DNA from 4 places in the Nocardia sp. CA-135398 genome. Region 4 is predicted to be linked to each of the others. Evidence: riboswitches for the same ligand, from Rfam matches in the RefSeq annotation. Region 4 holds a riboswitch; each other region holds the start of a gene.
What was found. A riboswitch is a leader RNA that binds a small molecule or an ion and turns the genes downstream of it on or off. The one in region 4 is predicted to bind S-adenosylmethionine.

Region 1 (5,955 bases), 1.3 Mb from region 4:
GTGCCGGTCTGGATGGCGTTGTTGATGGCCTTGTTGATGGGGCCGATCAGCCCGTTGTCCTTCTTGGTGAGCACACCGATCTCGCCCTGCAATGTGTCACCGGCGCCGGAGAAGGTCGCGACGATCTTGGTCTGATTCGCCGTGCTGCTGTGATAGATCGCGGACGGGTTCGGGCCGATGTAGCCGTCCAGGCGCTGTGAGGCCAGCGCCAGGTAATAGTCGGTGACCTGCTGGAAGTAGGCGATATCGATCGGGCGCAGGCCCTCGGCGATATTCTGCTCGTTCCACTTGACCAGCAGCTGCTCCTGATTGGTACCGCTGCCGACGCCGATCCGCTTGCCCGCCAGGCTCTTACGATCCTTGTATTCCAGCGTGCTCTGCTTGGGGATCTCCAGCGCGACGGTGTCATTGCGGTAGGTGGCGAAGTCGTATTTCTCCTTGCGCTCCTCGGTCACGGTGACGTTGGAGATGAAGACATCGGCCTCGCCGGAGTCGACCCGCACGAAGTTCTGCGACCAATCGGCCACCTGCGCAACGAGTTTCAGCCCGAGGATATCGGCGACGAGTGAGGCGAAATCGACCTCGGACCCGACAATGGTCTTATCGTCGGTGGCGTAGAACCGCAAAGGCGGTGCGGCACCGCCGGATCCGGTGACAACCAGCGTGCCGCGATCCCGAATGGCCTGCGGCAGTTCGGCGGCAATGGCGTCGACCTTGGGCGCGTGGATCCGGCCGGACTGACCGGGGGAGAGGTCGAAGGTGATCGAACCGGCGGGCTGCGCGGAGTTTTCCGCGTCCGGATCGGTGCCGCAGCCGGTGGCCAGCAAGGCGACCGTGGCGGCCAGGCCGACCAGGGCAGAGAGCTTCATCGAATACCTGTTCATCGGGGAGCGCGCACCGCGCTCAGCGGACTCGGGACAGAAATGCGCGGGTGCGCGGGTGTTGCGGGTTGTCCAGTACGTCGGCGGGCGGACCTTGTTCGACGACCACGCCGCCGTCGAGGAATACGACGGTGTCGGCGACCTCACGGGCGAAACCGATTTCGTGGGTGACGATCACCAGTGCGGTCCCGCCGTCGGCGAGATCGCGGATCACATCGAGGACTTCGCCGACGAGTTCCGGATCCAATGCGGAGGTGGGTTCGTCGAAGAGGATCACCGGCGGTCGCAGTGCCAACGCGCGCGCGATGGCCACGCGCTGCTGTTGACCGCCGGACAGCCGCCGCGGATAGGCGTCGCTCAGTTCGCCGATGCCGACCCGCGCGAGCAATTCCCGTGCCTCGGTCTCGATTTCCGCACGCGGGCGGCCCTGCGCGGAAATCGGTGCGAGCGTGACATTGTCGAGCACCGTCAGATGCGGGAAGAGATTGAACTGCTGGAAGACGAAGCCGATATGCGAGCGCTGCTTGCGCACTTCGCGGTCCGACAGCGCGTGCAACTTATTGCGGCGCAGCCGATATCCGATCAACTCGCCGTCGATGTGCACGGTGCCCGCATCCAGCGGCTCCAGGTGATTGACCACCCGCAGCAGCGTCGACTTGCCGGAGCCGGACGGTCCGATCACGGTGACCACTTCACCGGCGCGCACGGTCAGGTCGATGCCAGCCAGTACGTCGGTGCCGCCGTAGGACTTTCGCACGCCGCGCACTTCGACTGCCGCCGCCACCGGCGCGCTCATCGGGTTGCCCCGCGCGGTGCGGCGGAACCGACTTCGGCGATTTCGCGTAGCCTGCGCCACACCCTCTGCACCGGTGTCGGTGGCGGCGTGCGGTGCGCGCCCTTGGCGTAGTGGCGTTCGATATAGAACTGCACCACCGACAGAATCGTGGTCAGCACGATGTACCAGACGGTGGCCACCATGAGCAGTGGCACCACCCGGCCGTTGCGCCCGTAGATCACCTGGACCTGGTAGAACAGTTCCGCGATCGCCATGACCGACACGATCGAGGTGCCCTTGAACAGGCTGATCACCTCATTGGTCGCATTCGGCAGAATCGAGCGCATGGCCTGCGGGACGATGACCGTGCGGAACTGGCGCACCCGTGGAATGCCCAGCGCCGCGGCCGCTTCCAGCTGCCCCGGATCGACCGAAATGTATCCGGCCCGGATGATCTCGGCCGCATACGCCGCCTGATGCAATGCGAGTCCGATGACCGCCGCGGTGAACCCGCTGATCACCCCGTTCACCTCGAAGGTGAGAAAGGAAGGGCCGAATGGGATTCCGAGCGAAATCGTGTTGTACAGGTAGGCGATGTTGAACCAGAACAGCAACTGCACGATCAGCGGAATCGAGCGGAACGCCCAGATATAGACCCACGAGATCACCCGCAGCACCGGATTATTCGACAGCCGGGCGATCGCCAATGCCGTGCCGATCAGGAATCCCAGTGCCGTACCCCACAGGGTCAGCTCCAAGGTGACCTTCAGCGCCGACAGCACCGATTTCGCGGTGAAGTACTTGGCGAACGTCGACCAATCCCAGCCGGGGTTGGTGGCCAGTCCGTGGATGAATTGTGCGAGCAGTACCAGTGCGATGGCACTGACCACCCAGCGCCACGGGTGCCAGGACCTGGCGATCGCGGGTGCATCGGTGATGCCTGCGGTAGCGGCGGGTGCACCCGATGCGGCGGCATCGGGTGTGTGGGCACCCGGTATCGGTACATCCGATACCGGAGTATCGGATGCGACGGACGCGCTCATGGTTCCGGTTCCTCCATCGTTCCCGGCGGAAGCACCCGCACCCGGTGACCGGGGGGTTGCTGCGACGTCGATGAGCCAGGTCTCTCGGTCGCTCTGGATGGTGTGTCCGACGCCGAGCACGGGTCGGTCAATGGGTCTAGCCGAAATATCATGCGAAGCAGGCGAAGTCCGGCACAAGGGTACGAATCAGCCTGAGCGCAGACCTTGTTTACATGGCCATGAGCAGGCACTATTGGCCCGGTTGTGCAGTGGATCGTGGCATTTCGGATATGGTTCTGCGCGCGCTGTTCGTCCGGATTGCCCCGCTGTGGTTTGCCGCGGCGGCGCGCGGCACGACCGTGTCGCTCGCCGAAATAGCCGCTGTTGCGAAGGTTTGCCGGAGTACTCTCGGACCTCGATTCGTGCCCGACGATGAGGAGGTTCGCCGTGACCCTGCTGCGCCGTCTGACGACGCTAACCGCCATCGCGACCGGTTCGGTCGCGCTGGCTCTCTCCCCCGGCATCGCCGCCGCCGGTCCGGCGCCGATGCCCGAACCAGCTGTTCCGGCCGCGACCTCCCCGCCTGCCCAGGCCGCGCCCGGTGATCTGTTGGCCGCTTACCGAACCGTTGTCGAGGCGCTGCGCACCTTCGGCATCGACCCGTTCCTATATCCCGCCGTCGCGCCGTTCTGCTCGGCCACCGGCAGCCTCGGTCTGGTCCCCGCCGTTGCGGGGGCGGTGCCCGGCCCGTGGCCGAAAGCTACGGTGGCCATTCCGGGCCTCGACCCGGCCGCCGTCAAGGCGGGGCAAGTCATGTTCACCTTCGTCCCCTACGGCCTCGGCCCGGACGGCACCAACGCCACGGGCATGAATGTCGCCTGGGTCAACCTGGCCAATGGCCGCAGTGGCGTCACCGCCATGGGATCGATCCCCGATGTGGTCCGCACGATGGTGCCCGCCGAAACCCCGACCGAGATAAGGCCACTGGCCGAACGTGCCATCCAAGACTTCTTCGCCGCCTTCCCGGTCGGCGGGGTACGCGCGGTTCCGGTCGACACCGGATCCGGCACGGTACTCGCCGCGGTCTTCGGAACCGTCGACAACGGCGGCAAGTCCTGCTTCTTCCTCCCGACGATAGGACTCACCTCGGTGCGCTGACTACGTCTCGGCCGATGCCGCCATGGATTCCACCTGATCTTGATCAGCGGGTGGGTGTGAGGGGGCGGGCCTTCCAGGTCAAGGTGTTGTGGTGGTGGGCGCGGCGGGAGCGGGTCCAGAGGCGGAGGTAGGCGTCGATGGAGAGTGGATGTGCCAGGGCCGCGAGGATGTCCGTGCGGGTCGTGGTGCCGCGTTCCAGTGAGCGCGCGAGGAGGCGGCTGGCGACTGCGGCGCTGTAACCGATGAGACCGGCGGTGCGTACCGAACCTCGGCCACCGATCGCAGCCAGTGGGGGCACCCAGTAGGCCAGTGCCGCAACAGCTCCCACTGCCGCACCGCCGGTTGTCCTACCGCCGTAGGCGGACCACAGCCAGCGGCTGTAGCCGTCCTCCAGTTCGGCTGCGCCGCGGTACATTCGGGTGCTCGCCGCTCGGCCTGCCGCGACCAGCGCGGTCCGGCGACCCGAACGACGCAGTGCGCGAGCGATATCCAGGTCCTCGGTGGGGCTCGCGGCGACCGCGGTGTGACCGCCGATGGCGCGGTAGGCGGTTGCGTCGAAGACCAGGAACTGGCCGCATGCGACTGCCGTCGAGGGGCGCAGGCTGCGATTGGCGGCGACGATCGGCAGGCTCGCCGCCCACGACCAGCACAGCAGCGGCTGCACCAGCGCCTCGGCCAGTGATTCGGTCGCCTGGTACGGCCACGGTGACAACAAGGCGGCTCGGCTACGGCGCAATTCGGCGGTCGCCGCGGCGATCGCATTCGGTGCCAATCGCACGTCGGCGTCGAGAAAGATCAACACCGTGGCATCCGCCAATTCGGCCAGTCGCGCGCAGGCTGCGGCCTTCCCGGTCCATCCGGGTGCGGGTTCGGCCTCGGAACGGAACACCGTGAAGCGCGAATCACCCGCGATCGCTTCGAGTGCGGCCGCTTCGGTCCCGTCCGACGACGCATCGTCGAGAATCAGCACCCGCAGGCGCGGCACACCCACTTGACCGCGGAGATCATCGATCAGTTCGGGCAGTCGCGCGGCCTCGTCGCGAGCCGGGATACACACCGTGACCGGCTCGATCACCGTAGTAGGTCCGGTCGACAGCCTGCGCACCGTCACGCGGTTGAATAATGCGGTCCCGCAACCGAACAGCGCGATACCCGCGCCCGTCCACGCGGCGATCGCCGCGCCGGTGCGCAGGGTTCGCGTCAGCGGCGGGTCAGTGAACGCCACAGATTGCTCAGTGAGAAGTCGCTTTCGGGTGCACCGGGCGGCGCCGGATTGCGGTCCATATAGGCGATGGCGGCGATGATCGCGGCGACGGCCAGAGTGATACCGCCGACGATGCCAGCCCAGCCCGCGAAGGAGCGGGTGTTCGGGTCGGAATAGCTGACCTCGGCGCGCACCGTGGAGACATCGCCGGGCGGCAGTTTCCAGGAGACGGTCGAGTCGTCCTCGCGATTGCCATTGGTCTTGGCGACGCGGGCTGGGAAAGCCACCGTGAACTGCACGTCCGACCCATGCGGCGGAACGGATTTCAGATCGACCCGGCCATTGAGGCTGACCAGGTCGCCGGTGCGCTGGAACGACAGGTTGAACATGCCCTGGGTCTGATCGGAGAGCGCGCCGAGTTGGCCGACCTCGCCGAAGGACAGATCCTCGAAGAACACCTTGCTGCCGACATAACCGTCCTGGCTGTACGGCTCCACCCGCACCTTCGCGGCCAGCGAATCGGGCGCCTTCAGCTGCGGGCCCTTGTCATTGGCGTCCGCGGGCACCACCGCTGCCACGATCCGACCGGAGACCCGGTCATTCGACGACACACCCATCGACACCTGCACCCGCAGGCAGCCCGCGAGCATGGGCACCAGCATCGCGGCAAGCAGCACCGCCGCGGCCACCCGCGCAGCGGGCCGGGGAGAACGCGGCGGTAGAACCGGTGTGTCGGGCATCGCGGTGAGAGGACTCGGCTGCACGGCACACATCGTGCCAGGCCCTCGCCCCGAATTGCCACGCGACGGGCGGAATGCACGCCGCCGAAGTATCGGACAGGTCGTATCAGCCCAGCCTGGTCGCGACCGACCGCACCAGCAGCGGCACCCCGAGCACCCCCAGCCCGACACACCC
Region 2 (5,955 bases), 1.5 Mb from region 4:
ATCGGGTGCCGTGCCGGTCAGGTAGCCGACCAGGACCTTATTGCCCGCCTTCGTGGTTCGGATCGCGGCCGCGGCACCGGTGACGCCGGGTAGGTGCTGTAGGGCATTGTCGAGCTCGCCGAGTTCGATGCGGCGGCCGCCGAGTTTGATCTGATCGTCGGCGCGGCCGAGGAAAACCAGGCCCGCACTGTCCTTGCGCACCAGATCGCCGCTGCGGTAGGCGCGGTCCCAGCCGAGTGACGGTAGCGGAGCGTATTTTTCGGCGTCCTTGATCGGGTCGAGGTAGCGGGCCAGGCCGACACCGCCGATCACCAGTTCACCGGATTCGCCCTCGTCAACCGGATTTCCGGCGGCGTCGACGACGGCCAGATCCCAGCCGTCCAGGGGGAGACCGATCCGGACCGGGAAGCCGCCGTCCAGCAGCGCCGCACAGGCGACCACCGTTGCCTCGGTGGGGCCGTAGGTATTCCAGACCTCGCGTTCTGTCTCTGATTCGCGGCGTTCGCGGTGCCCTACGCGGTCACGCTCCGCTACCTCCTCCGGGCCCGTCGCTCGCGCCGCGGGGCTTCCGGCAAGGCGTTCGGCGAGTTCGGGCGGCACCGCCTCGCCGCCGAAGATCAGCAGCCGGACCGGCTCGAGCGCCTCGGCGGGCCAGGTCGCGGCAAGTGTCGGCACCGTTGAGACGATGCTGATTTCGTGCCGGACCAGCCAGGGACCGAGATCCGCGCCGGTGCGGACCAGGGCGCGCGGTGCGGGAACCAGGCAGGCGCCGTTGCGCCAGGCCAGCCACATTTCCTCGCACGAGGCGTCGAAGGCGACCGAGAGTCCGGCGAGCACCCGGTCGTCCGGGCCGATCGGGGCATCCGGAAGGAACAGCCGCGCTTCCGCGTCGACGAAGGCGGCGGCATTGCGGTGGCTGACGGCGACGCCCTTCGGGGTTCCGGTGGATCCGGAGGTGAAGATGATCCAGGCGTCGTCGTCGGGAGTGGGGCGAAGGGGCGAGTCGTCTGAGGACTCGGGCCGTTCGACGGCGGTCGGCTCGACGCCTGCCGGGGTCACGATCGCGGTGACGCGAGCCTCACCGAAGACGAGTCGGGCACGCTCCTCCGGATCGTCGGCGTCCACCGGAACATAAGCCGCACCGGCAAAAAGAATGGCCAGAATAGTGACGTAAAGCTCATGTGTGCCGGACGGCATGCGCACGCCGACGCGGTCGCCGGGGCGCACACCCGCCGCGGTCAAGCGCACTACTCCGGCGTCGATCTCGGCCAGCAATTCGGTGTAGCTGAGCACCACGCGACCGTCATCGATCGCGGGGGCCTCCGGGTGGGCTTCGGCGGTGCTGTTCAGGATGTCGACAAGGGTCCTGGCCTGTGGTGCGAGTGCACCGCGCAGCAAGGGATCGGGTGTGCGGAGCCCGTTCGTCGGGTCCGTGCCCGCCGCGGTGTCGACCTGCGGCCGCAGCATCACGTCCTGCCCACCTCTCATAGACCTGCCTAGCGCTTTCTCGTTGTTGTTTCACAGCAGGGTTACCAGTGGGCAAACACCACGGGTGACCAACTGTCTACGGTACCTGTGCGGTATGCCTCAGACCTCTTCGCCGAGCGCCTTCAACGCCAGGCGGTGCAGGGTGCGCCGCTCGTCCTCGTCGAGGCGGTGCAGCACCCGCTCGGCGGCCTTTTCGATGAGTTCGTCGGTCTTGCGGCGCTCGGCGCGACCGGACCGGGTGATGGACAGCCGGTACTTGCGCCGGTCCGTCGAATCGCGCGTGCGGATGACGAATCCCGCCTCCTCTAGTCCGTCGATCAGCCGGACCACCTCGCTGCGGTCGATGCCGAGTGCGGTGGAGACCTGCTGCTGGGACAGGTCGTCGAACTCTTCCAGACAGACCAGCACCCAGTGTTCGCGCAATGAGGTGCCCATTTCGGCGTGCACGGCCTTGTGCAGCTTGCCGAGCGCGTACGTCGGGAAGCGGAGCAGGCCGCGGGGGTGAATGTGGGCGGGCATTCGGTAATTGTATCTATTGTTGATAGACCAGATTGTTGATAACCTCCGCAATCTAGGCTGTCTACAAATAGTGGAGGATCCATGTCGGATACTCGAACCGCCGCCACCGCGCCCGCACTCGAACCCATTCCCGCCCGGGTCTGGCGGGTGGCCGGTGTGGTGGTCTTCGGCGCGGTCATGAGCATGTTGGACACGTCGCTGGTGAATATCGGGCTGAACTCCATCGCGACGGATCTCGGTGCGGCACTGGACAGTGCCCAGTGGATCGCGAGCGGCTATCTGCTCGCACTCGCCGTCACGCTGCCGCTGTGCGGTTGGCTCGGGCGGCAATTCGGAATGGACCGGGTCTGGTTGACCGCGCTCGCCGGATTCACGGTGACCTCCGCACTGTGTGCGCTGGCCCCGGATATCGGGTGGCTCATCGGGTTTCGGATCGCACAGGGTCTGGCGGCGGGGCTATTGGTGCCCGCCGGGCAGACGCTGCTCGGACAGGCCGCTGGTCCGCAGCGGTTGGGCCGGGTGATGAGTGTCGTCGGTATCGCGGTGGTCGCCGCGCCCGCGATCGGGCCGACCATCGGCGGCGTCATGCTGGCGAATCTGGACTGGGAGTGGTTGTTCCTGATCAATATTCCGTTCGGGTTGGTCGCCTTCGTCCTGGGGCGTCGGGTGCTGCCGCGGGCGGAGGCGACGGGCCATGGTGGTCGATTCGATGCCACCGGGTTCGCGTTGATCGGGGTCGGACTGTCGGCGCTGGTTTATGGACTGGGTGAATTCGGCAGTCGCGGTGCGGTTTCCGCGCCGACGGTGTGGGTGTCGGTGGTGGTCGGAGTGCTCGCGCTCGGGCTGTTCGTGGCACGGTCGGTGCGCGGTGGTGGCCTGCTCGATGTCGGACTGTTCCGGCATCCGGTATTCGCGACGGCGAATGTGGCGAACCTCTTCGCCGGTGCCTCGCTGTTCGGGTCGATGCTGTTGCTGCCGTTGTACTTTCAGGTATTGCATCGGGAAGGCCTGATCGCGACGGGGATGCTGCTCATGTCCTTCGGGATCGGTGGCATCATCGCGCTGCCCGTCGGCGGCCGGTTGACCGATCGGTACGGCGGGGGTGTGGTCGCGGTGGTCGGGAGTGCGGTGACGGTCGCGGTCACCGTGCCGTTCGCGCTCGGCGACGCGTCGATGAATCCTGTTGTCGTACAGGTGCTTCTGTTGATCCGCGGGGTGGCGACCGGATTGACCGGGGTGCCGATCGTTGCCGCGGCCTACGCGTCGGTGCGGCCCGAACAGCTGCCGGATGCGGCGTCGTTCGTGAATATTCTGCAACGGGTCGGCGGTTCGATCGGAGCGGCATTGCTCGCCGTGGTGCTGTATCGCGCGGCCGCTGCCGGATTGCCGGTGGATGCCGGATTCCGGCAGGCGTTCTGGTGGCTCACCGCCGCGTCGGTCGTCTCGTTCATCGCGTCACTATTGCTGTGGCGCAAGGAGATTCAGCCGAGTTTGTGATGCTTCGCGCCTGGTCGGCGGTTACCGACCAGGCGCATCCTTACGCGGCCGAGGCGGCGGTGCCGATGCCGAGCGCGGCGAGGATGGCCGCGCTGATCTGCTCGAGCCGATCGCGAATCCGGGGGCGGCGCAACATCGCAACGGCCCGGGAGGCCAGCATGGCGAGCAGGATCATCTCGACGGCGGCAATGCAGCATTCGATGGCGCCGAGCGCGAGGGTGTTCAGGAACGTGACGTCGGTGAGGAATTGCGGCAGTACCGCCAGGTAGAACAGTCCGACCTTCGGGTTGAACATGCACGACACCACGCCCGCGGCGAATGCCGAGCGAATCGAGGGCGGGGCCTCCGTGGCCGACTGTCCGGACGGTGCGGTGGTATCAGCCCCGCGCTGCTTGCGGTGATCGATCAGCGCGCGAATTCCCAAGTACACCAAATAGATTCCGCCGATGATCTTGAGCGTCCGGTAGGCCGTCGCGGACTGTTCCAGTAGGGCGGCGACGCCAGCCGCGACCACGACGGCCCACACGATCCCGCCCAATGCCGAGCCGATCGCCGCGGCAATGCCGGGTCGCGCGTCCACGATCGAGAATCGCAGCACCAGGAACGAATCCGGGCCGGGCGTAATCGACAGCAGAATGCACAGGCCGACAAAGCTGAGCAGCAGGGAAGGCGTCACCTCTCGATCAGACCGCACATCACTCGGCATTGCAAGGTTATTTATTCAGCTGCATGTGTATGCAGTTGCGGTGCGGTTGACAGAGCGGCGGGGCATCTGTCAGTCTCGGTTCAGGTCATGAGTACCAGCATCAAGCCCCGGCTAGCTGGTCGGCAACCCTCCTCCGCGGTGGGGTGCTCCGGGTGACGACCAGGCCGCAGCCAGACCGGATGCGGCAAGCGCGGACTCGGATGATCACCAGATTTCGGGTCCCACAGCCGATGGGATTTTGTGATGACCGCTGCAATCGATAAAACCTGTGCCGCCCTCGCTCGGGTCTCCGGCGACGACCTTCAGGTGCCGCTCGTCCAGGGCGGAACGACCACCTACACGAACTTCGACTACGCCGCTAGCGCACCGGCGTTGGCGCAGGTCACCGATCGGGTGCAGCAGCTGCTGCCGTACTACGCGAGTGTGCACCGCGGTGCCGGTTACGCCTCGCGGATCTCCACCGAGTGCTACGAGGCCGCGCGCGGTTCGGTCACCCGCTTTCTCGACGCCGCCGACGATCAGGTCGTCGTATTCACCCGCAACACCACCGATTCGTTGAATCTGCTCGCCGCATGTGTGCCCGGCGACACCGTGGTGCTGGATATCGAACATCATGCGAACTTCCTGCCGTGGACCCGGCACGGCCGCCGCGTCGTCAGGGCCGCGGCGACCGTCGAGGAGACGATCCGTCAGCTGATCGCCGAATTGTGCAGTAAGCCAGCGGCATTGCTCGCCGTCACCGGTGCGTCCAACGTAACCGGTGAGGTGCTGCCGCTGGAGCGCCTGGCCACCATCGCGCACCAGTGTGGCGCCCGCATCCTGGTCGATGCCGCGCAGCTTGCGCCGCATCGCCGAATCAGCCTGCGCGCCACCGGAATCGACTACCTCGCATGCTCCGGCCACAAGCTCTACGCACCGTTCGGCGCGGGAGTGCTTGTCGGACGCCGGGATTGGCTCGATGCCGCCGAACCGTATCTGGCGGGCGGCGGGGCGGTTCGCGAGGTCACCACCACCAACGCGGAATGGGCAGCGGCGCCGCAGCGGCACGAGGCCGGTTCACCGAATGTCCTTGGTGCGGCCGCACTCGCCGCCGCATGTGACGCACTGTGCGCGATCGATCCGAAAACCCTTGCCGCGCACGAGCAAACGCTCGCCGATCGCCTGCGCGCCGGGCTGTCCGAGATTCCGGGCGTCAACCTGCTGCGCATCTGGGACGACAGCCCGGACACCGTCGGCATTGTCGCCTTCACCCTGGACGGATTCGTCCCCGGCCACGTAGCCGCCTACCTCTCCGCCGAACACGGCATCGGCATTCGCGACGGCCGCTTCTGCGCCCACCCGCTGCTCGCCCGCCTCGGCCTCGACGGCGCCCTGCGCGCCAGCATCGGCCTCGGCACCAGCTCCGCCGACGTGGACCGCCTGGTCGAGGCCATCGCCACCCTGGTCGACAAGGGTGCGTCGTGGAATTACGCCAGCACCGACGGACTCTGGAACCCGACCCCCGAAACCCGCCCCTTCGCCCACCCCGCCTCCACCGACGGCGCGGCACCCTGCTCGTTCGGCTAGGCGGAGCCCCTCGGGCTCGACGGGCAGCGTCCGGCTGACGCGTGCTGATCGACCGGGCGAATCCCCAGCTCCGATACTGCGGACGGGCGACATCTTCCACATCGAGGCGCGCACCGGCTCATCCCGCGATCTATAGCGTTGCCGCGCAGGCGAATATGTCCGCGTTCAGTCTTCGAGCG
Region 3 (5,955 bases), 1.7 Mb from region 4:
CGACATGCCAGCCGACGAGGTCGTGCGCACGCAATGCCTGCAGCGTCATCGCGGTGATATCGGCAGCCGCGCGCTTGACATTGAACCGCAGCCCGCGCACCCCGATCCGGTCGAGTTCGATGATCTCTTCGTCGGTGGCGTCCGGGTCCAGCGCCGTGACGCCGACCCATCCCTCGCCGAGCTCCGCGAGCGCCGCTTTCAGGTAGGTCTGATCGGTGCCTTGGAAGGATCCGCTGACCACGGCGCCGCCGCCGACATCGAAGCGCGACATGCGCTTTCGATAATCGGCGATGGTGAACGGGTCGGGCAGGTAGCCCTGGTTCTCGGCCAGCGGGAACCGCGGGTCGAAGATGTGGAGATGGGCATCGAACACTTGTACAGAATGCCTCAGGGACGGAATTTCCGCTGCCGCGGACCCGACAGATTTCGCGCGGCCGCGGCCGTGTCGGTTTGTCGAGTACCACAGGAGGTGACGCTCACCCCCTGCGGCATTCGCACTAGACCTTGTGCGGCTCGCTGGCGCGCAGCATGTCCTCGCGCTCGACGACCTTGACGCGCTCGCGGCCCTCCGGCTCGCCGAGGGCGCGCTCGTGCGCGTCGAGGCGGTACCAGCCCTGCCAGGTGGTGAACGGGATGCCCTTGCCCTCGAGGAATTCGGTGACGGCATCCAGTTCCGGCTCGGCGGCCGGGGTGAAGTTCACACTGTCGTCGAGCAGGCAGGCCACGGTCTCGTTGGCGTCGCCCTTGGTGTGGCCGATCAGGCCGACCGGACCGCGCTTGATCCAGCCGGTGACGTAGGTGGCGGGCAGGTAGCGGTCCGCACCGTCGGCGTCCTCGTCGGCGAGGACGCGTCCGGCCTCGTTCGGGACGACACCGGCCTGATCGTCGAACGGCAGATTGGTGAGGTTCTGCGACAGGTAGCCGACGGCGCGGTAGACGGCCTGGACGTCCCAGTCCTTGAATACGCCGGTGCCCTTGACATTGCCGGTGCCGTCGAGCTGGGTGCGCTCGGTGCGCAGACCCACGACCCTGCCGTCCTCACCGAGGATCTCGGATGGGGATTCGAAGAAGTGCAGGAACAGCTTGTGCGGGCGGTTGCCGACATCGCGGATGGCCCACTGCTCCAGGGTGTTGGCGATCATGTCGACCTGCTTGGAGTGCCGACGCGCGGCCTCGGAGCCCTCGTCGTAGTCGATGTCCTCGGGATCGACGATGACCTCGATGGTCGGGGAATGGTCGAGTTCGCGCAGCTCGAGCGGGGTGAACTTGGCCTGCGCCGGGCCGCGGCGACCGAAGACGTGCACCTCGATCGCCTTATTGGCCTTCAGTCCGTTGTAGACGTTCGGCGGGATCTCGGTCGGCAGCAGTTCGTCGCCGGTCTTGGCCAGCACGCGCGCCACGTCGAGCGCGACATTGCCGACGCCGAGGACCGCGACCTTCTCCGCCTCCAGCGGCCAGGTGCGCGGCACGTCCGGATGGCCGTCGTACCAGGAGACGAAGTCCGCGGCGCCGTAGCTGCCATCCAGGTCGATGCCCGGGATCGGCAGCGCGCGGTCGGCGTTGGCGCCGGTGGAGAAGATCACCGCGTCATAGAACGTGCGCAGATCGTCGAGGGTGATGTCGGTGCCGTAGTCGATATTGCCGAGCAGGCGGACCTGCGGCTTGTCCAGCACCTTGTGCAGGGCGGTGATGATGCCCTTGATGCGCGGATGGTCCGGCGCGACGCCGTAGCGGATCAACCCGAACGGCGCGGGCATGCGCTCGTACAGGTCGATGCTCACCTCGGCATCGGACTTCATCAACGCGTCGGCGGCGTAGATACCGGCCGGTCCCGCGCCCACGATCGCGATGCGAAGCGGGCGAGTCGCTGCACTGTCTTCGGTCATCTTTACGCGCACCCTTATGGTCGAAACAATTAACGGCGTCAGTCTTAGCTTAGGCTAACTTGACGCACCCTCTCGATCGCATCTGCCGATGCGAACAGGCGGCCATCTCGGCTATGACAGCAGGCCGCAGTCTCGCGATTCTATCGGTGGCACAGCACGCGCCCCGCGGCGGTGCGTACACCGGGTGTTTGCTACCCGGCCCACCTACCGTGACTACCCGCTCTGCGCGCTTCTATCGAATCCGCGCGTCGCCGGTATCGGGGCCGAATGCCTGATACCACCGCCCACCAGGGATGATCGACTCATGACAGAGCAGCAGGGCACCGATGAAGAACCCGTAATCGTGGTCGATCAGACCGATCGTCGCTCCATGGTGCCGTTCATCGCGGCGGCCGTCTTCGCGGCTGTCGTGCTGCTCGCGATCGTGCTCGGTGCGGTGCTCTCGCCAGCTGAGAAAAATGTCACAGAATCGGACAAGATCGCGGCGGCGGTGCAGCGCTACGCGGAGGCCCGCACCACCACCGACAACACGCCGCCGCCTGGCGTGGCCTGTTCGGGATTCGACGAGAGCAAGACGCCGCTCGCCGGTCAGTTCGGTGGGGCCGCCGCCGGAAAGTCGATCAAGGTAACCAAGATTGAGAACGCGATCGTCGACGGCGATAAGGCCAAGGCGACGGTGACCATCGCGGTCGATGGGCGGGAGACCCCGGCGACCTGGAATCTGATCCGCTCACAAGACCGCTGGATCGTCTGCGGTTGATTGCTTATGCGCGACGCGAAATGGGGTTTGACATGGCGGCCCCTGCCCAGGCAATCTCATTTTCAGGTCATGAGTACCAGTGCCAAGCCCCGGCTGACTGGTCGGCAACCCTCCTCCGCGGTGGGGTGCTCCGGGTGACGACCTGGCCGCGACCCAATCCCAGGTGCGGCAAGCGTGGATTCACAGGAGGATCGCATGACATATGCCGGTGACATCACCCCACAGCAGGCGTGGGAGTTGTTGCAGGACAATCCCGAAGCCGTCTTGGTAGACGTGCGCACCGAGGCCGAATGGCGCTTCGTCGGTGTGCCGGATACGAGTTCGATCGACCGGCCGACGGTGCTGATCGAATGGGTGGACAGCAACGGCGCCCGCAACGGTGAGTTCGTCGAGCAGCTGAGCAAGGCGCTGGAGGGTCGCGATCCGGCGGCGCCGGTCGTCTTCCTCTGTCGCTCCGGACAGCGTTCCGTCGGTGCGGCCGTGGCCGCGACCGGGGCTGGTATCGCCCCGTCGTTCAATGTGCTGGAGGGCTTCGAAGGCCCGATCGACGAGTTCGGACATCGTGGCGGCTCCGGCTGGCGCGCCATCGGCCTGCCGTGGCGGCAGTCATGATCACCGGTGGTGCGTTCGACAAGCCGCTGCCCGAAGGCGTCGGTCCCGCCACGCTCGGTGTGCGAGGTGGGCTGCGTCGCTCGGGATTCGAGGAAACCGCCGAGGCGCTGTATCTGTCCTCCGGTTTCGTCTATGAGAGCGCCGAGGCGGCCGAGGCCGCGTTCACCGGCGATATCGAGCATTTCGTCTACTCCCGCTACGGCAACCCGACGGTCGCCATGTTCGAGGAGCGGCTGCGTCTGATCGACGGCGCCGAAGCATGTTTCGCGACCGCGAGCGGTATGTCGGCCGTATTCACCGCGCTCGGTGCGCTTTTGGGCGCGGGCGACCGACTCGTGGCCGCGCGCAGCCTGTTCGGCTCGTGCTTCGTGGTGTGCAACGAGATTCTGCCGCGCTGGGGTGTGGAGACGGTCTTCGTCGACGGCGATGATCTGGATCAATGGGAGCAGGCGCTTTCGGTGCCGACCCAGGCCGTGTTCTTCGAGACACCGGCCAACCCGATGCAGACGCTGGTCGACGTGCGTCGGGTGACCGAACTCGCGCATGCCGCGGGCGCGAAAGTGGTGCTGGACAACGTCTTTGCCACGCCGCTGCTGCAGCGCGGTTTCGACCTCGGTGCCGATGTGCTGGTGTATTCGGGCACCAAGCACATCGATGGTCAGGGCCGGGTGCTCGGTGGTGCGATCCTCGGCGCCCAGGACTACATCGACGGTCCGGTGAAAACCCTCATGCGCCATACCGGTCCGGCGCTGAGCCCGTTCAACGCGTGGACCCTGCTCAAGGGTTTGGAGACCATGCCGCTGCGGGTGCGTCATTCCACCGAATCCGCACTGCGCATCGCGCGGTTCCTCGAGAGCAACAAATCCGTCTCATGGGTGCGCTACCCGTACCTGGAGTCGCATCCGCAGTACGACCTGGCGATCAGCCAGATGAGCGGCGGCGGCACCGTGGTCACCTTCGAACTGAACGCGCCCGAGGACGAGGCCAAGAAGCGCGCCTTCGAGGTCCTCAACCGTCTGCGCATCATCGATATCTCCAACAACCTCGGCGACTCCAAAACCCTCATCACCCATCCGGCCACCACAACCCACCGCGCCATGGGCCCCGAAGGCCGCGCCACCATCGGACTATCCGACGGCGTCGTGCGCATTTCAGTGGGGCTGGAGGATGTCGAGGATCTGCTGGGCGACTTGGACTTCGCGCTGAGTTAGAGCTCGAGTCACCGACGCCGCCGGACATCGGCCCGGGTGTAGCACCGGTGCCCGCCCGATGTCCGCGACGACGGCACCAGTAGCCCGAGCCGGTCGTAATGGTGCAGCGTCCGCACCGTCACGCCGGATTCCCGGGCGAGTTCTCCTACCCGCCACACCCGCTCGGCCAATGTGCCCTCCTCTCGATGTGCACCAACCACGCTAAAACCTGACGTAACGTCGGATTCAAGTGTCGTTTCGATCACGGGTCCGAGGGGTTGTCGTTGGGCCGCAAGCGATGTCGTGGAAGGCGGCGCGGAGTAGGGCGGTGACGCGTTCGGGCTCGGCGTCGCGCAGTCCGTCCAGTTGGAGTAGGTGCCGACCGATGACGGTGCCGATGGTGATCGCGCCGATCAGCCCGGCGCGCAAGTCCGCATCGTCGTCGGCCAGGTGCTGGGCGGCTTGGCGCTGCCGGGACACCATGGCGAACTGCACTTCGGCGGCGGCGTCCGGATGGGTGAACATCGAACGGATCGCGGCGAGTGCGTCGGTGGGTTGCTGGGCGAGCTTGGTTTCGAGTGCCGCCAGCAGTTGGTCGGCCGCCTCTTCGGGCGTGCCGGTGACCAGTTCATCCTGTTCGAAGCCGGAAGCCTGGGCGAAGAGATTGTCTTTCGACCCGAAATAGCGCATCACCAGACCGGGATCGGCCTGCGCCTCGGCGGCGATCGCACGAATGGTGGTCCGGTCGTAGCCGACCTCTGCGAATAACCGCCGGGCCGCATCCAGGATCCGGGATTGAGTGCGCTGCCGTTGCTCCGCGCGGCTGCGAGGGCGAGAATTCATGCGCTCAGTCTACGACCGTTGACCGAAGCGGATCGCCATGCTAATTTTCGGTCTACAACCGTTGACTGAAAAGAAGGTGGATCGTCATGTGGCACACGATTTTGTTGTCCGCACTGGCCGGACTGTTCGGCGCGAATGCGGTACCGCCCTTCGTCAAAGGCATGGTCGGCGAACAGTTTCCGAATGTGTGGGGTAACGATCCGCTGCGCAATTCGGTGGCCGGGACGTTCGGAATCGCACTCGCGGTCGTCATCGGATACTGGGCCGACTTGCCTGCGCACGCCTACCCGGGTATCGGCGGCGCCTTGGTGGGCGCGCTGCCGATGGCGATATTCCATGGCCGTGGCGGGGCGTATCGGCTCAACTCCGCCTTGGGGCTCGCGAACCCGTCTCGGGTATAGCTTCGGCGTTATTGTCATACTGTCAATACAGCCTCGGGTCGCCCCGGGGAGCGCTGGATCAACGACGAACCGAGGTAGGGCGTGAGCACACCATCCACCGCCGAGCAGGGCCCGCTCGCGGGCATCAAGGTCATCGAACTGGCCGGGATCGGCCCAGGACCGCATGCGGCACTGCTGCTGGCCGATCTCGGCGCCGATGTGGTGCGAGTACAGCGGCCCAATATGCTGCCCGGCTTCATGGAGCGGCCGCAGTGGCGCGGGCG
Region 4 (5,955 bases):
AGGAAGCCGTCGTGGCCGTCGCGGGAGTGCACGATTTCCAGGCCCTCACAGCCCGGCAGGCCGTCGGCCAGTTCCTGTTGAGTTCGCAACGGGTACAAGCGATCCGAGTCGACGCCGCCGACCACGCACGGCACCGGGGTGGCGGCGAGGGCGGCCGCGATGCCGCCGCGACCGCGGCCGATATCGTGTCGGTTCATCGCCTCGGTCAGCAGCACATAGGTAGCGGGATCGAAACGGCTGCAAAGCTTTTCGGCTTGGTGATCCAGGTAGCTCTGCACCGCGTAGCGGCCGCCGTTGCGCGGATCCTCATCGCCCTGCGCGTTGTTCTCGAAGCGGTGATCGAGTTCGCTTTCGGTGCGGTAGGTCAGGTGCGCGATGCGGCGGGCGATGCCCATGCCGGTCATCGGGGCGCGATCGGTGTCGTGATAATCGCCGCCCTGCCAATCGGGATCGGCCTTGATGGCGGCGATTTGCGTTGTCTGCGTGCCGATCTGGTCGGCGGTGGCGCGTGCGCCGACGGCGAGCACCAGCGCGGATGCGACCCGCTCCGGCGCGCCGACCATCCACTCCAGCACTCGCATACCGCCCATCGAACCGCCGACGACGGCGGCCAGGCGTTCGATGCCGAGCAGATCGAGCAGCGCCGCTTCCGCGGTCACCTGATCCCGGATCGAGATCTCCGGAAACCTTGCGCCCCAAGGCTTTCCATCCGGCGCCAGCGTCGACGGGCCGGTGCTGCCCTTGCAGCCGCCGAGCACATTCGTCGCGACGACGCACCATTCGTCGGTATCCACCGGTGCGCCCGGCCCGACCATGCCGTCCCACCAGCCGGGCAGCGGATGGATGTCGTCGGGTACCCCCACGACATGCGAATCGCCGGTCAGCGCGTGCTCGACGAGCACCACATTGTCCAGTGCGGGGGAGAGTTCGCCCCAGCGCTGTACGGCCAGATGAACGTCCGGGATGACAGCGCCGCTCTCCAGCCGCACATCCCCGATGGCGATGATGCCGAGCCTCCCGTCCGGCGGTGGCAGGGCCACCGTGGCGGAACGCGCGGTACGAGGGTCGGTCACAGTCACGTCGTCGCCGCCGTGAAACCGACCCGCCGCGCACAGTGCGTCGCCGACGCCGGGGGAATCACGAGGGAACGCACATCCCCGATGTTAACTACCCGGCTGAACCGGGCCGCGGTCCGGTAGACCGGGAGTCCGGCCGCGGACGCGATGGGGTCACTCATATCGTGCTCCAAAGGGTTGTTCGCCTGCGGTCTTATCGGGGTGCGGGTGACGGACGACAACTCATCGGAAAAACCTCCTGAAGTGCGCGCTTGCCCTCGACCATCGAGAGCCCGGTCATCACCCGGAGCACCCCACCGCTGCTGGAGGGTTGCCGTCCAGCAAGCCGGGGCTTCGCGCTGGCACTCATGACCTGACGGACATGGTAACCGGCGGGCGGGCGGCGACTGAAATCCGTTACCGGGTTTCCACCGGCTCGGTCGCGGGCCGCCCGGTGCACACGCGCATGAATTCGTCGAACGATGTGGTGAATCCGTTGCGGGCCTCGGCGGCGGCCGCGGCGGTGTCCTCCTCGTCGAAGATCGAGTTCTGGCACTCCATGCTGAGATGGCCGATCAGCTGCCAGGCGCCGACGACCAGCCGCACCGGCAGCGCGTCGGGCTGGGTGCCGAGTCGCTCGGCGATCACGTCGGCGATCGCGGCGTTTTTATCGTCGGCCAGTTCCATGCTCTGCGCGCTGACCGTCGGACTGCTGCGCAGGATTCGCTGCATCTGCTGGAAGCGGCGGAATGACAGCGGTCCGTCGACACTCGCCGCAGCCTGGTCGACGACCTGCAAGAAGGCCTCGCGCAGCGATTGCAGCTCATTGCCGGTGACCGGGAGTCCGCGCAGGCATTCGGCGATCGCCAGTCCGAAATCCTTGACCGGCCCGAGGACGATGGCCTCTTTGCTGTCGAAATACCGGTTGATCGTGCGCGGGGACACATCCGCGCGGTCGGCGATCTGTTCGACCGTCGTCGCGTCGAATCCCTGTGCGTCGCACAGGTCGAGTGCCACCTCGATGATGCGCAAACGGGTCTGCTGCTTCTTGCGCTCGCGCAATCCCGGACCGCCGGACGCACTGGTCCCTGGATTCGCTGGGGCGCGCACAGCGTCCTCGGCTGTGGCGCTCGCGCCGATCGGCGTCGATGACTCGAGCATGGCCCCATGCTATCGCAATCGGGCGGGTTTGTGTCCTCAACGGTCAAATGTCGGAGTGCGACATTTTTCTCTTGACGACAAATGTCTGTAGATGACAGGATGGCTGCACGAACTTCGGACTAGGAGACCAAGGTGAGCGAGACTGCGACAGCGGTGGAAGTTCTGGAGAAGCAAACGAGTTCGGCACGCTGGTGGGCCCTGGGGGTGATCGCCTTGGCCCAGCTCATGGTGGTGCTCGACGCCACCATCGTGACCATCTCGCTGCCCTTCGCCCAACAGGATCTCGAGATCAGCGACGGCAATCGGCAGTGGATGCTGACCGCCTACACCCTGATCTTCGGCGGTCTGCTGCTGCTCGGCGGACGGCTGGCCGACTACCTCGGCCGGCGACGGATCTTCATCGTCGGCCTGGTCGGCTTCGCCGGGGCGTCGGCGGTGGCCGGTCTGGCGCAGAACGGCGCGGAGCTGTTCGCCGGACGGGCGCTGCAGGGCGCGTTCGCGGCTCTGCTGGCTCCCGCGGCGCTGTCACTGCTCTCGGTGACCTTCACCGAGGCCAAGGAGCGCGCGACCGCCTTCGGCGTCTTCGCCGGTATTTCCGCGGGTGGTGCGGCTCTCGGCCTGATCGCCGGTGGCGCGCTGACCGAATACGCCTCCTGGCGCTGGTGCCTGCTGGTGAACACCCCGATCGCCCTGCTCGCGCTGCTCGGCGCGCTGGCATTCGTGCTGAAGGATGTGCCGACACCGCGCATCGGCGGTTACGACGTGCCCGGTGCGGTCACCGTGACGCTCGGTCTGATCGCCATCGTGTACGGGTTCAGCCGCGCCGCCGAGGACGGCTGGCTGGCTGGCAGCACCCTCGGCTTGCTCGTCATCGGCGTCGCGCTGCTGATCGCCTTCGTCGCCATCGAGCGTCGCTCGGCGAATCCGTTGCTGCCGCTGCATATTCCGGGTGAGATCAACCGCGGTGGCGCCTTCCTGGCCGCGCTGCTGATCCCGATCGCGATGTTCGCGATGTTCCTGTTCCTGAGCTACTACTTCCAGATCACCCTCGGCTACTCGTCGCTGAAGGCCGGCTTCGCCTTCCTGCCGTTCCCGGCGGGCATCGCGATCTCGGCCGGTGTCACCAGTGCGCTGCTGCCGAAGCTGGGCCCGCGGCCGCTGATGGTCGTCGGTGCCGTGCTCGGCGTGCTCGGTCTGGTGTGGCTGGCGCAGTTGGGCTACGGCGACGGTTACGCGGTCAGCGTGCTGCCCGCGCAGTTGCTGATCGCGCTCGGTATGGGCCCGCTGTTCGTCGGGATGCAGACGGTCGCGCTGCATCAGGTCGAGGAAGCGGACTCGGGTGTGGCCAGTGCATTGTTGAATGCGGCACAGCAGGTCGGCGGCGCGGTCGGCACCGCGCTGCTCACCACCATCTCGGTGCAGACGGCCAAGACCTACGCGCAGAACAATCCGACCATGGACAATCTGCTGGCCCGCGCTTCGATCCACAGCTACGACGTGGCGTTCTATGTCGGCGCCGGATTCTTCCTCGCGGCAATTCCGGTGATCGCGTTGATGATTCGGGACAAGCCGGAGAATCTGATCGAGGGATCCGAGGAGGACGCCCGGATTCCGGTCGCGATCTGATCCTGAAATAGCGATGTCCGGGTATCCGATGGGATGCCCGGACATCGCTATTTCGGCAGGGTGTCGGCACCGCCGACCTACTTGTCGGTAACAATTTCGGGCGGCTTCACATGGGGGGCTGCCCGCGCGGTGAGGTCAATGGCAGCAGTACGCTTGTCTTGTTTGCACCACTCGTCTCGCGGACAACGCGGGACATATACGTTGTCTGTTGGAACAGCTGGGGTCCGCTCACAAGCGTGTTCGCCTGGCCGTGCAATAAGGGCACCATCCTAGGAGGACACGAAGATCCATGTCCAAGATCAAGGTTGAAGGCACCGTCGTCGAACTCGACGGCGACGAGATGACCCGGATCATCTGGCAGTTCATCAAGGACAAGCTGATCCACCCGTATCTCGATGTGAACCTCGAGTACTACGACCTCGGCATCGAATATCGGGACAAGACAGACGACCAGGTCACGATCGACGCCGCGAATGCGATCAAGGAGCACGGTGTCGGCGTCAAGTGCGCCACGATCACTCCGGATGAGGCCCGGGTCGAGGAATTCGGCCTGAAGAAGATGTGGCGCTCGCCCAATGGCACCATCCGCAACATCCTCGGTGGCACCATCTTCCGCGCGCCGATCATCATCTCGAATGTGCCGCGTCTGGTCCCCGGCTGGACCAAGCCCATCATCATCGGCCGTCACGCGTTCGGCGATCAGTACCGCGCCACCGACTTCAAGGTCTTCCAGGGCGGCACCGTCACCCTCACCTTCACCCCCGAGGACGGCAGCGAGCCGATCGTGCACGAGGTCGTGAAGATGCCCGAGGACGGCGGCGTCGTCATGGGTATGTACAACTTCAAGAAGTCCATCGAGGACTTCGCGCGGGCCTCGTTCAACTACGGCCTGCAGCAGAACTACCCGGTCTACATGTCGACCAAGAACACCATCCTCAAGGCCTACGACGGCATGTTCAAGGACACCTTCCAGGAGGTGTTCGACGCCGAGTTCAAGACCCAGTTCGACGCGGCGGGCCTCACCTACGAGCACCGCCTGATCGACGATATGGTCGCCTCCTCCATGAAGTGGGAGGGCGGCTACGTCTGGGCCTGCAAGAACTACGACGGCGACGTGCAGTCCGACACCGTGGCGCAGGGCTTCGGCTCGCTCGGCCTGATGACCTCGGTGCTGCTCACTCCGGACGGCCGGACCTGTGAGGCCGAAGCCGCGCACGGCACCGTTACCCGGCACTACCGCCAGCACCAGCAGGGCAAGCCGACCTCGACCAACCCGATCGCGTCGATCTTCGCCTGGACCCGCGGCCTCGAGCACCGCGGCAAGCTGGACAACACCCCCGAGGTAATCGGCTTCGCGCAGACGCTCGAGGACGTCGTCATCAAGACCGTCGAGGGCGGCCAGATGACCAAGGACCTGGCGCTGCTCGTCGGCGGCGATCAGGGCTACCTGACCACCGAGGAGTTCCTCGGTGCGCTCGACGCCAACCTGGCCCGCGCCCTGCGCTGACGGGGTGAACTGAATACCCGGCGCTGGGCAAGAGCCAGCGCCGGGCGCGACATACGGGCACCCGCACCACACCGCTAGCGACTGCTTGCAGGTCGCTCGAAAGGGTCGGTGGTACGGGTGCCCGCACTGTTTCGCGACCCGGGGGTCACTTGACGCCTGTATCGGCGATGCGAAGCCTCGGATCGCGGTGTCCTGTGCGGGAATCGAGCAGCGGTTGCCATCCGGTGCCCGAAATGTGCGGTATGCGGGTGAGACTTTCGATTTCTCGATGCTGACGTGGGGGAACTCACGCTTGCTCGGGAAGCGTCGGCGGTCGCCGGACGGTTACATGAAGTTGTGACCAGTTCCGTAGCAACGCAGAGTCCCGCACGTGCCGAGGCCGAGCGGACGGACTGGCATATTCCGGCGATGCTGGCGCTGGCCCTCGGTGGATTCGGAATCGGCACAACCGAATTCGTCACCATGGGTTTGCTGCCCGATATCGCGAGCGCCATGAGCGTGTCCGAGCCGACGGCAGGGCATGCCGTATCGGCCTATGCGCTCGGTGTTGTCGTCGGCGCTCCGCTGATCGCCGCACTGGCCGCACGGGTGCCGCGCAAACGTCTG

Region 1: it holds a riboswitch for S-adenosylmethionine, as region 4 does, so the genes downstream of both, ACQP1T_RS28345 (amino acid ABC transporter permease) here and metX (homoserine O-acetyltransferase MetX) in region 4, are expected to answer to the same signal.
Region 2: it holds a riboswitch for S-adenosylmethionine, as region 4 does, so the genes downstream of both, ACQP1T_RS02480 (aminotransferase class V-fold PLP-dependent enzyme) here and metX (homoserine O-acetyltransferase MetX) in region 4, are expected to answer to the same signal.
Region 3: it holds a riboswitch for S-adenosylmethionine, as region 4 does, so the genes downstream of both, ACQP1T_RS03165 (rhodanese-like domain-containing protein) here and metX (homoserine O-acetyltransferase MetX) in region 4, are expected to answer to the same signal.

Annotation. Positions count from the first base shown of each region.
Region 1 covers NZ_CP192084.1:6,404,691-6,410,645, reverse strand. The annotation lists gene ACQP1T_RS28355 (ABC transporter substrate-binding protein) at 1-884, opposite strand, end outside; gene ACQP1T_RS28350 (amino acid ABC transporter ATP-binding protein) at 904-1,677, opposite strand; gene ACQP1T_RS28345 (amino acid ABC transporter permease) at 1,674-2,699, opposite strand; SAM riboswitch class I at 2,710-2,803, opposite strand; gene ACQP1T_RS28340 (hypothetical protein) at 3,126-3,836, shown strand; gene ACQP1T_RS28335 (glycosyltransferase) at 3,880-5,010, opposite strand; gene ACQP1T_RS28330 (LppM family (lipo)protein) at 5,037-5,813, opposite strand; gene ACQP1T_RS28325 (carotenoid biosynthesis protein) at 5,887-5,955, opposite strand, start outside.
Region 2 covers NZ_CP192084.1:560,271-566,225, forward strand. The annotation lists gene ACQP1T_RS02460 (Pls/PosA family non-ribosomal peptide synthetase) at 1-1,467, opposite strand, end outside; gene ACQP1T_RS02465 (MarR family winged helix-turn-helix transcriptional regulator) at 1,588-2,007, opposite strand; gene ACQP1T_RS02470 (DHA2 family efflux MFS transporter permease subunit) at 2,089-3,504, shown strand; gene ACQP1T_RS02475 (LysE family translocator) at 3,545-4,180, opposite strand; SAM riboswitch class IV at 4,294-4,407, shown strand; gene ACQP1T_RS02480 (aminotransferase class V-fold PLP-dependent enzyme) at 4,454-5,776, shown strand; gene ACQP1T_RS02485 (flavin reductase family protein) at 5,942-5,955, opposite strand, start outside.
Region 3 covers NZ_CP192084.1:691,246-697,200, reverse strand. The annotation lists gene ACQP1T_RS03180 (amidohydrolase family protein) at 1-373, opposite strand, end outside; gene ACQP1T_RS03175 (FAD-dependent oxidoreductase) at 498-1,886, opposite strand; gene ACQP1T_RS03170 (Rv0361 family membrane protein) at 2,191-2,646, shown strand; SAM riboswitch class IV at 2,712-2,827, shown strand; gene ACQP1T_RS03165 (rhodanese-like domain-containing protein) at 2,842-3,258, shown strand; gene ACQP1T_RS03160 (O-succinylhomoserine sulfhydrylase) at 3,255-4,469, shown strand; partial or broken gene ACQP1T_RS03155 (MerR family DNA-binding transcriptional regulator) at 4,487-4,639, opposite strand; gene ACQP1T_RS03150 (TetR/AcrR family transcriptional regulator) at 4,695-5,291, opposite strand; gene ACQP1T_RS03145 (hypothetical protein) at 5,378-5,692, shown strand; gene ACQP1T_RS03140 (CaiB/BaiF CoA transferase family protein) at 5,774-5,955, shown strand, end outside.
Region 4 covers NZ_CP192084.1:7,705,250-7,711,204, reverse strand. The annotation lists gene metX (homoserine O-acetyltransferase MetX) at 1-1,079, opposite strand, end outside; SAM riboswitch class IV at 1,319-1,429, opposite strand; gene ACQP1T_RS34375 (TetR family transcriptional regulator) at 1,473-2,216, opposite strand; gene ACQP1T_RS34370 (MFS transporter) at 2,349-3,842, shown strand; gene ACQP1T_RS34365 (NADP-dependent isocitrate dehydrogenase) at 4,132-5,349, shown strand; gene ACQP1T_RS34360 (MFS transporter) at 5,758-5,955, shown strand, end outside.